DNA from 3 places in the Kineococcus anabasis genome. Region 3 is predicted to be linked to each of the others. Evidence: predicted binding sites of a transcription regulator. Region 3 holds the regulator's gene; each other region holds the start of a gene.

Region 1 (3,232 bases), on a different contig from region 3:
CGACGCAGCCGTAGGCCTCCGCCAGCTTCACGAAGTCCGGGATCGCCGCGCCGCGGCTGGAGTGGGCCCCGGAGTGCAGGTCGGTGTTGGAGTAGCGCTCGGCGTAGAAGAGCGTCTGCCACTGCCGGACCATGCCGAGGCTGGAGTTGTTGATGATCGCGACCTTGACCGGGATGTCGTTCAGGGTGCAGGTCGCGAGCTCCTGGTTGGTCATCTGGAAGCAGCCGTCCCCGTCGATCGCCCAGACCACGGCGTCGGGGCGCCCGACCTTGGCGCCCATCGCGGCGGGCACCGAGTAGCCCATGGTCCCCAGGCCGCCGGAGTTCAGCCAGGTGCGCGGCTTCTCGTACCTCACGAACTGCGCGGCCCACATCTGGTGCTGGCCCACACCCGCGACGTAGATGGCGTCGGGGCCGGCGATGGCGCCGATGCGGGAGATCACGTGCTGGGGGGCGAGGGAGCCGTCCTCGGCCTCGGCGTAGCCGAGCGGGTAGGTCTCCTGCCAGTGGCGCACCTGACCCTGCCAGTCGGCGACGTCGAGGGCCGCGCCGGCGGCGAACTCGGCCTCCAGGGCCTTGACCAGCTCGGCGATGATGAGCTTGGCGTCGCCGACGATCGGCACGTCCACGACCCGGTTCTTGCCGATCTCGGCGGGGTCGATGTCGGCGTGGATCACCTTCGCCTCCGGGGCGAAGCTGGAGAGCTGCCCGGTGACGCGGTCGTCGAAGCGGGCGCCGAGGGTGATGAGCAGGTCGGACTTCTGCAGCGCGGTGACGGCGGCGACCGTGCCGTGCATCCCGGGCATGCCCAGGTGCGCGGGGTGGGAGTCGGGCAGCGCGCCGCGCGCCATGAGCGTGGTCACCGCGGGGATGCCGGTGAGGTCGGCCAGCGCGACGAGCTCCTCGGAGGCGTCGGCCTTGACGACGCCACCGCCGACGTAGAGGACGGGGCGCCGGGCGGCGAGGATGAGCTTGGCCGCCTCCTTCACCTGCTTGCCGTGCGGGCGGACCGTGGGGCGGTAGCCGGGCAGGTCGACCTTCTCGGGCCAGGTGAACGACGTGGTGGCCTGCAGCGCGCTCTTGGCCACGTCCACGAGGACGGGGCCGGGGCGGCCGGTGGCGGCCAGGTGGAAGGCCTCGGCGACGACGCGGGGGATGTCCGCCGGGTCGGTCACGAGGTAGTTGTGCTTGGTGATGGGCACGGTGATGCCCGCGATGTCCGCCTCCTGGAAGGCGTCGGTGCCGATGGCGGCGGCGCCGACCTGGCCGGTGATGGCGACCATCGGCACGGAGTCCATGTTCGCGTCGGCCAGCGGGGTGACGAGGTTGGTGGCGCCCGGGCCGGAGGTGGCCATGCAGACCCCGACCCTGCCGGTGGCCACGGCGTAGCCCTCGGCGGCGTGCCCGGCGCCCTGCTCGTGGCGCACGAGGATGTGCCGCAGGTGCGGGGAGTCCATCAGCGGGTCGTACGCCGGCAGGATCGCCCCGCCCGGGATGCCGAAGACGACCTCGACGCCGACGGCCTCGAGGGACCGGATGAGGCTCTGGGCGCCCGTGAGGGACGCCACGGGCAGCTTCGGGTCCAGGGGCGTGCCGTCCGGGCGCAGCTCGGGCTGCGCCGGGCCGGGGAGGTCCTGGCCGGGCTGCGTGGTCTGGTCGGCGCTGCGCCCGGCGGCGCCGGCGTCGGCGCTGCTGTGCTGAGCGGTCATCTCTCAGGCTCCTGTCGGGGTGTCGGCGTGCGGCTGTCGGGCTGGGACGGCGCCCGGCCTCCTGGCGCCGGACGCGAAAAGACCCCTCGGCCCGTGGGCATGACGAGGGGTCGCGCGCACGGCCGTGACGTCAGCCGGCGCGCTGTCCGATTACTACGAGGAGCTGCACCGGGCCACCGTAGCCCGCCGCGGCGGCCGGTGTCAGCCGGGTCCCCCATTCGTCTCAGCATGCGGACCAGATGTCCAGAGGGCGGACACGGTGGGCCGTGCCCGCCCCCCGGGACCGTCAGAGGCAGACCGCGCCCACGGACGCCGACTGCACGGTGCGCGCGTACTTGGCCAGGACCCCGCGGGTGTAGACCGGCGGCAGCGGCGCCCACCCCTCGCGGCGCGCGGCCAGCTCCTCCGCCGGCACCAGCACGTCCAGGGTCTTGCCCGCCACGTCCAGGCGGATGCGGTCGCCGTCGCGGACGAACGCGATGGGCCCCGCGTCGACGGCCTCGGGCGCCACGTGCCCCACGCACAGGCCCGTCGTGCCCCCGGAGAAGCGCCCGTCGGTGAGCAGCAGCACGTCCTTGCCCAGGCCCGCACCCTTGATCGCGGCGGTGATCGCCAGCATCTCGCGCATCCCGGGACCGCCCTTGGGGCCCTCATAGCGGATGACCACCACGTCGCCCGCCCCGATCCGGCCGTCCTCCAGGGCGTCCATCGCGGCGCGCTCGCGGTCGAAGACGCGGGCGGTGCCCTCGAAGACGTCGGAGTCGAAGCCCGCGCTCTTCACCACCGCCCCGCCGGGGGCGAGGCTGCCCGAGAGGATGGTGATGCCGCCGGTGGCGTGGATCGGGTTGTCCAGCGCCCGCAGCACGACGCCGTCCACGTCGGGTGGGGCGATGTCGGCGAGGTTCTCCGCCATCGTGCGCCCGGTCACGGTCAGGCAGTCCCCGTGCAGCAGCCCCGCGTCGAGCAGGGCGCGCATGACGACCGGGATGCCGCCGATGCGGTCCACGTCGGCCATGACGTGCCGGCCGAAGGGCTTGAGGTCGCCCAGGTGCGGCACCCGCGAGGCGATGCGGTCGAAGTCCGCCAGGGTCAGCTCCACCTCCGCCTCGTGGGCGATGGCCAGCAGGTGCAGGACCGCGTTGGTGGAGCCGCCCAGGGACATCACCACCGCGATGGCGTTCTCGAACGCCTCCTTGGTGAGGATCTGGCGGGCGGTGATGCCCTTGCGCAGCAGGTTCACCACGGCCTCGCCGGAGGCCCGCGCGTAGCCGTCGCGGCGGCGGTCCGGGGCCGGCGGGGCGGCGCTGCCCGGCAGGGACATCCCCAGCGCCTCGGCGGAGGCGGCCATCGTGTTGGCGGTGTACATCCCGCCGCAGGCGCCCTCGCCGGGGCAGATGGCGCGCTCGATGGCGTCGACGTCCTCCCGGCTCATCAGCCCGCGCGCGCACGCCCCGACCGCCTCGAAGGCGTCGATGATCGTGACCTCGCGCTCGGAGCCGTCCGACATCTTCGCGTAACCGGGCA
Region 2 (3,232 bases), on a different contig from region 3:
GAACCGCCCTCGCGTCTGGTGCAGGTGGTGGGGCGGGACTCAGAAGTCCATGCCGCCCATGCCGCCGTCGCCACCGGGAGCGGCCGGGGCGGCCTTCTCCGGCTTGTCGGCGATGACGGCCTCGGTGGTGAGGAACAGACCGGCGATGGAGGCGGCGTTCTGCAGCGCGGAGCGCGTCACCTTCACCGGGTCGTTGATGCCCGCGGCGAGCATGTCGACGTACTCACCGGTGGCGGCGTTGAGGCCGTGGCCCACCGCGAGGTTGCGGACCTTCTCCGCCACGACGCCGCCCTCGAGGCCGGCGTTGATCGCGATCTGCTTGAGCGGGGCCTCGATGGCGACCTTGACGATGTTCGCGCCGGTCGCCTCGTCACCCTCGAGCTCGAGCTTCTCGAACGCCAGGGCGCCGGCCTGGATGAGGGCCACGCCACCACCGGCGACGATCCCCTCCTCCACGGCGGCCTTCGCGTTGCGCACCGCGTCCTCGATGCGGTGCTTGCGCTCCTTCAGCTCGACCTCGGTCGCCGCGCCGGCCTTGATGACGGCCACGCCGCCGGCCAGCTTGGCGAGACGCTCCTGGAGCTTCTCGCGGTCGTAGTCGGAGTCGCTGCGGTCGATCTCGGCGCGGATCTGCGCCACGCGGCCGGCGATGGCGTCGGCGTCGCCGGCACCCTCGACGATCGTGGTCTCGTCCTTGGTGACGACGACCTTGCGGGCGCGGCCGAGCAGGTCCAGGCCGACGGTGTCGAGCTTGAGGCCGACCTCCTCGGAGATGACCTGGCCACCGGCGAGGATGGCGATGTCGCCGAGCATGGCCTTGCGGCGGTCGCCGAAGCCCGGGGCCTTGACTGCCACGGAGCGGAAGGTGCCGCGGATCTTGTTGACCACCAGGGTCGCGAGGGCCTCGCCCTCGACGTCCTCGGCGATGATCGCCAGCGGCTTGCCCGACTGCATGACCTTCTCCAGCAGCGGGAGCAGGTCCTTGACGTTGGAGATCTTGGAGTTGAGGACCAGGAGGTAGGGGTCCTCCAGGACGGTCTCCATGCGCTCGGAGTCGGTGACGAAGTAGGGCGAGATGTAGCCCTTGTCGAAGCGCATGCCCTCGGTGAGCTCGAGCTCGAGGCCGAAGGTGTTGCTCTCCTCGACGGTGATGACACCTTCCTTGCCGACCTTGTCCATCGCCTCGGCGATGAGCTCGCCGATGGAGGGGTCCCCGGCGGAGATGCCCGCGGTGGCGGCGATCTGCTCCTTGGTCTCCACCTCCTTGGCGGCGGCGAGGAGCTGCTCGGTCACGGCCTCGACGGCCTTCTCGATGCCGCGCTTGAGCGCCATCGGGTTGGCGCCGGCGGCGACGTTGCGCAGGCCCTCGCGCACGAGCGCCTGGGCCAGGACGGTGGCGGTGGTGGTGCCGTCGCCCGCGACGTCGTCCGTCTTCTTGGCGACCTCCTTGACGAGCTCGGCCCCGATCTTCTCGTACGGGTCCTCGAGCTCGATCTCCTTGGCGATGCTCACACCGTCGTTGGTGATCGTGGGGGCGCCCCACTTCTTCTCCAGGACGACGTTGCGGCCGCGCGGGCCGAGCGTGACCTTGACAGCGTCAGCGAGCTGGTTCATGCCGCGCTCGAGGCCGCGACGGGCCTCCTCGTCGAAGGCGATGATCTTGCTCATGCCTGGTGTTCCTCCCCGGTGACGGGTCTGGGTGGCCGGTCCGGTGCCCGCGACGGACGACCCGCACCCGCGGGGTCACGTCCCCCGCGGTGACGGGCCTCACCGACCGGCCGGGAGCTGTGAGCTCCCGGGTCGAGGTGTGGCTCGTGCTGTCACTCTCGACTCGAGAGTGCCAACCGCAATGTTGGCACTCTCGCGGGTCGAGTGCAAACCCCCTCACGCAGGACGGCGCCGCCCCCGGGAGGGGACGGCGCCGTCGTGGACGCGCTCTCGGTGGGACCTCAGACAGCCTTGACGGCCTCCGCCTGAGGGCCCTTCTGGCCCTGGCCGACCTGGAACTCCACGCGCTGGCCCTCGTCGAGGGAGCGGTAGCCGTCCATGTCGATCGCGCTCCAGTGGACGAAGACGTCACTGCCGCCGTCGTCCTGGGTGATGAAGCCGAAGCCCTTCTCGGCGTTGAACCACTTGACGGTCCCCTGAGCCATTGCTTCTCCATGTGCAGCGGTGCGGGCGGCACCGCCGGACCGGCCGGCGGCGGGTCTGATCCGTCCGCACGGGCGAACGGTGGCGCCCGGCACGCGGCCTCCGCCGGGCGGCGAGGAACACCGCCCCGAGGGGACCGGGCACACCGGGCGGCGCGACCGGTTCCTGATTATGGAGAGCACCCCCGGCCACCACAAGGATGATCGCGACCGAACTTCTCACGATCCGATCACACGTGGTCGCTCAGCGCAGCAGCGCGAGCAGGGCCGCCAGCACGTCCCCGGCGAGCACCACGACCGCCGCCCCGACCCCCGCGAGGACCCCGGCGACGAGCAGCACGAGGAGGGCGACCTGCCCCGGTCCGCGCCGCGTGCGGTGCGCACCGCGCCGCACCCCGGGCGCGCCGCCGCTGTAGCGGGTCAGGACCCCGACCCGAGCCGGCGCGCCGAACGGGCCCGCTGGCGCGCCGAGCGCATCCGGCGCAGCCGCTTGACCAGCATCGGGTCGTGGGCCAGCGCCTCGGGCGTGTCGATGAGGGCGTTGAGCACCTGGTAGTAGCGGGTGGGGGTGAGGTCGAACATCTCCCCCACCGCCTGGTCCTTGGCGCCGGCGTACTTCCACCACTGCCGCTCGAAGGCCAGGATGCGCGCGTCGCGCTCGCTCAGGCCCGCGGCGGGGCCGGGTTCCCGCGCCCCGGGCGCACCGCCGTCCACCACCTGCGCCGCCGCACCGCTGCCGCCGTCCATGACCGTCCTCCCGGGTCCGGGGCGAGTTCCCCCGCCGACCTGCCCCCACTGTAGGCACGCGGTGCGACAGCGCCCGGCAGGCACGCGGTGCCGGGTGTGCGGTGCCGGGTGTGCGGTGCCGGGTGTGCGGTGCCGGGTGTGCGGTGCCGGGTGTGCGGTGCCGGGTGTGCGGTGCCGGGTGTGCGGTGCCGGGTGTGCGGCCTCCCCGCGCCGGGCGGCGCCCGCGCCGGTAGCGTCCGGGACGTGCCCCAGCCCGACGCCGCTCCCGCGCCCGGCCGGGCGGGCGACCCCGCGGGCCTGGGGCTCGACGACCTCGACCCCGGCTGGGCCGCCGC
Region 3 (3,232 bases):
AGGACCCCGTGCTTCCACGACGTGCCCCGCGGGATGACCGGCCAGCGCTCCCACCCGAGGCGCTGGGGGCGCACCGCCTGCCACACGTCGACGAAGGGGTGGCCCACCACGAGGACGTGCGGGTGCCGCACGCCCGCCACGATCCTGGACTCCTTGCTGCCGGGGACGAGGTGGTCCACCAGCACGCCGAGGCGGCGGCCGGGCCCGGGGCGGAAGTCCCGCACGACTGCGGCGAGGTCGTCCACCCCGTCGAGCATCTCCACCACGACGCCCTCGACGCGCAGGTCGTCGCCCCAGACCCTCTCCACCAGCTCCGCGTCGTGCCGGCCCTCGACGAGGACGCGCGAGGCCCGGGCGGTGCGGGCGGCGGTGCGCACCGCCACCGAGCCGCTCGCGGTGCGGGTCGCCGCCTGCGGCCGGGCGGGGCCGCGCGGGGCGACGAGGCGCACCGGCTGCCCGTCCACCCAGAAGCCGGGCCCGAGGGGGAAGGTGCGGGTGCGCCCGCGGGCGTCCTCCAGGACCACCACGTGCACGCCGCCGCTCTTCTCCACCCGCACGACGGCGCCCACCCAGCCGGTCTCCACGTCCTCCACGACGAGACCCGCCTCGGCGGGCTCCTCGCGGCTGGCGGGGCGGCGCGGGTGGGGGTCGCGCGAGAGCACGTCGCTCCCGTACCTGTCGGAGGGGCTCGACCTGTCGGAGGGGCTCACGCCGCGGCACGCTAGCCGTGACGCGCCGCGGGGACGCGCAGGCTCACCGGCGCGTCGGGTCGTGCGGGAGGGCGGATGTCCCGGCGGAGCCTAGACTTGGCACTCACGGGACGTGAGTGCCAAGAGGCGGAGGTGGGGCATGAGCGACGAGCGCAGGCTGGCCGTGCTGCGTGCCATCGTCGAGGACTACGTCAGCACGCGGGAGCCGGTGGGGTCCAAGCACCTCGTCGAGCGCTACCAGCTCGGCGTGTCCCCGGCGACGATCCGCAACGACATGGCCGTGCTGGAGGAGGAGGGGTACATCACCCAGCCCCACACCAGCGCCGGGCGCGTGCCCACGGACAAGGGGTACCGCCTGTTCGTGGACCGCCTCGCCACCGTCAAGCCGATGTCGGCGGCGGAGAAGCGGGCCATCCAGGCCTTCCTCGACGGCGCCGCGGACCTCGACGACATCGTCGACCGCACCGTGCGGCTGCTGGCGCAGATCACCCGGCAGGCCGCCGTGGTGCAGTACCCCTCGCTCTCGCGCGCGGGCGTGCGGCACGTGGAGGTCCTGCACGTCGGGGGCCGCTCCGCCCTGATGGTGCTCATCACCGACACCGGCCGGGTGGAGCAGCGCGTGGTCACCCTGCGCTCGCACCTGGCGGACGAGGAGCTGCCCCCGCTGCTGGCGGACCTGCGCGCGCGGCTCAACGGCACCCTGGCCGGCCGGCGCGTCGCCGAGGCGCGGGACCTGCTGCCCGGTGTGGCGGACGCGGTGCCCCCGCCGCAGCGGGCCGCCGCCGACGAGGTGCTCGCGGCGCTCGCCGACGGCCTGACCGCCGCGCTGGAGGAGCGGGTCGTCATCGCGGGCACGGCCAACCTCGTGCGCAGCGGCACCGACTTCCCCGCCTCGCTCGGCTCGGTGCTGGACGCGCTGGAGGAGCACGTCGTGCTGCTGCGGCTGGTGCAGGAGATGGCCGACGACGAGGTGGCCCCGGGCGGGCTGAGCGTCCGGATCGGCTCGGAGAACCTGGGCCTGGGCCTGCCGGAGACGTCGGTCGTCACCAGCGGGTACGGCGAGGGACAGGTGCTGGCCCGGCTCGGCGTCCTCGGCCCGACCAGGATGGACTACCCCACGACCATGGCGGCGGTGCGCTCCGTCGCCCGCTACGTGTCCCGGATCCTCGCGCAGTGACCCGGCTGCGCGCGGAGGCGGGGGCGGCCCGCCCGGCCGGACCCCGTGCGACGAACCCCCGCACAGCGAGACGATGAGGAGACGGTGCCACCCGTGAGCGACTACTACGAGGTCCTCGGTGTCGCGCGCAGCGCGTCGCAGGAGGAGATCAAGCGGGCGTACCGCAAGCTCGCGCGGAAGCTGCACCCGGACGTCACGGACGACCCGGCGGCCGGGGAGCGGTTCAAGGAGGTCTCCCAGGCCTACGACACGCTGTCCAACCCCGAGAAGCGCGAGCTGTACGACCGCGGCGGCACCCAGCCGGGTGGTGCGGGGTTCGGCCCGGGGTTCGGCTTCAGCGACATCATGGACGCCTTCTTCGGCGGCGGCGCCACCTCCGGGCGCGGGCCCGTCAGCCGCACCCAGCGCGGGCAGGACGCCCTCATCCGCGTGGAGGTGGACCTGGCCGAGGCGGCGTTCGGCGGCACCAAGGAGATCACCGTGGACACCGCGGTGCTGTGCCCGACGTGCCGCGGGACGTGCTGCCAGCCGGGGACCGAGCCGGCCACCTGCGACATCTGCGGCGGGCGCGGGCAGGTGCAGCGGGTGGTGCGCTCGCTGCTCGGGCAGGTCATGACGGCGCAGCCGTGCCCCACGTGCCGCGGCTTCGGCACGGTGCTGCCCGCGCCGTGCCTGGAGTGCTCGGGCGAGGGCCGCGTCCGCTCCCGCCGGCCCCTGACGATCCGCATCCCCGCGGGCGTCAGCACCGGCACCCGCATCCAGCTCGCCGCGCAGGGCGAGGTGGGCACGGCGGGCGGTCCCGCGGGCGACCTGTACGTGGAGATCGCCGAGCGCCAGCACGCGACGTTCCAGCGCCGCGGCGACGACCTGCACTGCACGCTGGAGGTGCCGATGACCGCCGCCGCACTGGGCACCGTCATCACCCTGGAGACCCTGGAGGGCGACGGGGTCGAGATCGAGGTGCGGCCCGGCTCGCAGTCGGGGGAGACGGTGACGCTGCGCGGCCGCGGCACCGAGCACCTGCGCTCGGCCGGCCGCGGTGACCTGCTCGTGCACCTGGACGTGGTGACGCCGCGGAATTTGGACGCGGAGCAGGAGGAGCTGCTGCGGCGGCTGGCGGAGCTGCGCGGGGAGGCCCGCCCCGCCGGGCGGCTGTCCCCCTCCCACCAGGGCGTCTTCTCCAAGCTGCGCGAGCGCATCGTCGGGCGCTGAGCAGGCGGTCCCGGGGGTCGTGCGCCCCCGGGACCGGCCCGGCGCGCCGCCTCAGCGCACGCTGAAGCGCTTGGTGTCCGGCAGCGGCGGGGGGCCCTCCCCGTCGGACATGTCGGGCCCGAACACCGACAGG

Evidence for each region. Region 3 encodes HrcA, which represses chaperone genes, less so after heat shock. Its sites were predicted from a motif close to GNTNGCACTCGGNNNNNCCGAGTGCNANC; they were not measured.
Region 1: the regulator HrcA is predicted to act here: its motif matches at 1,838-1,866, upstream of ACYQBY_RS06110 (acetolactate synthase large subunit).
Region 2: the regulator HrcA is predicted to act here: its motif matches at 1,852-1,880, upstream of groL (chaperonin GroEL).

Annotation. Positions count from the first base shown of each region.
Region 1 is NZ_BAAIHU010000002.1:590,052-593,283, reverse strand. Features, by position in the region: gene ACYQBY_RS06110 (acetolactate synthase large subunit) at 1-1,708, opposite strand, end outside; gene ilvD (dihydroxy-acid dehydratase) at 1,995-3,232, opposite strand, start outside.
Region 2 is NZ_BAAIHU010000015.1:75,165-78,396, forward strand. Features, by position in the region: gene groL (chaperonin GroEL) at 40-1,668, opposite strand; gene ACYQBY_RS21575 (cold-shock protein) at 1,950-2,153, opposite strand; gene ACYQBY_RS21580 (DUF3263 domain-containing protein) at 2,571-2,897, opposite strand; gene ACYQBY_RS21585 (uracil-DNA glycosylase) at 3,141-3,232, shown strand, end outside.
Region 3 is NZ_BAAIHU010000006.1:345,222-348,453, reverse strand. Features, by position in the region: gene ACYQBY_RS10400 (DUF3097 domain-containing protein) at 1-710, opposite strand, end outside; gene hrcA (heat-inducible transcriptional repressor HrcA) at 850-1,887, shown strand; gene dnaJ (molecular chaperone DnaJ) at 1,981-3,099, shown strand; gene ACYQBY_RS10385 (Gmad2 immunoglobulin-like domain-containing protein) at 3,151-3,232, opposite strand, start outside.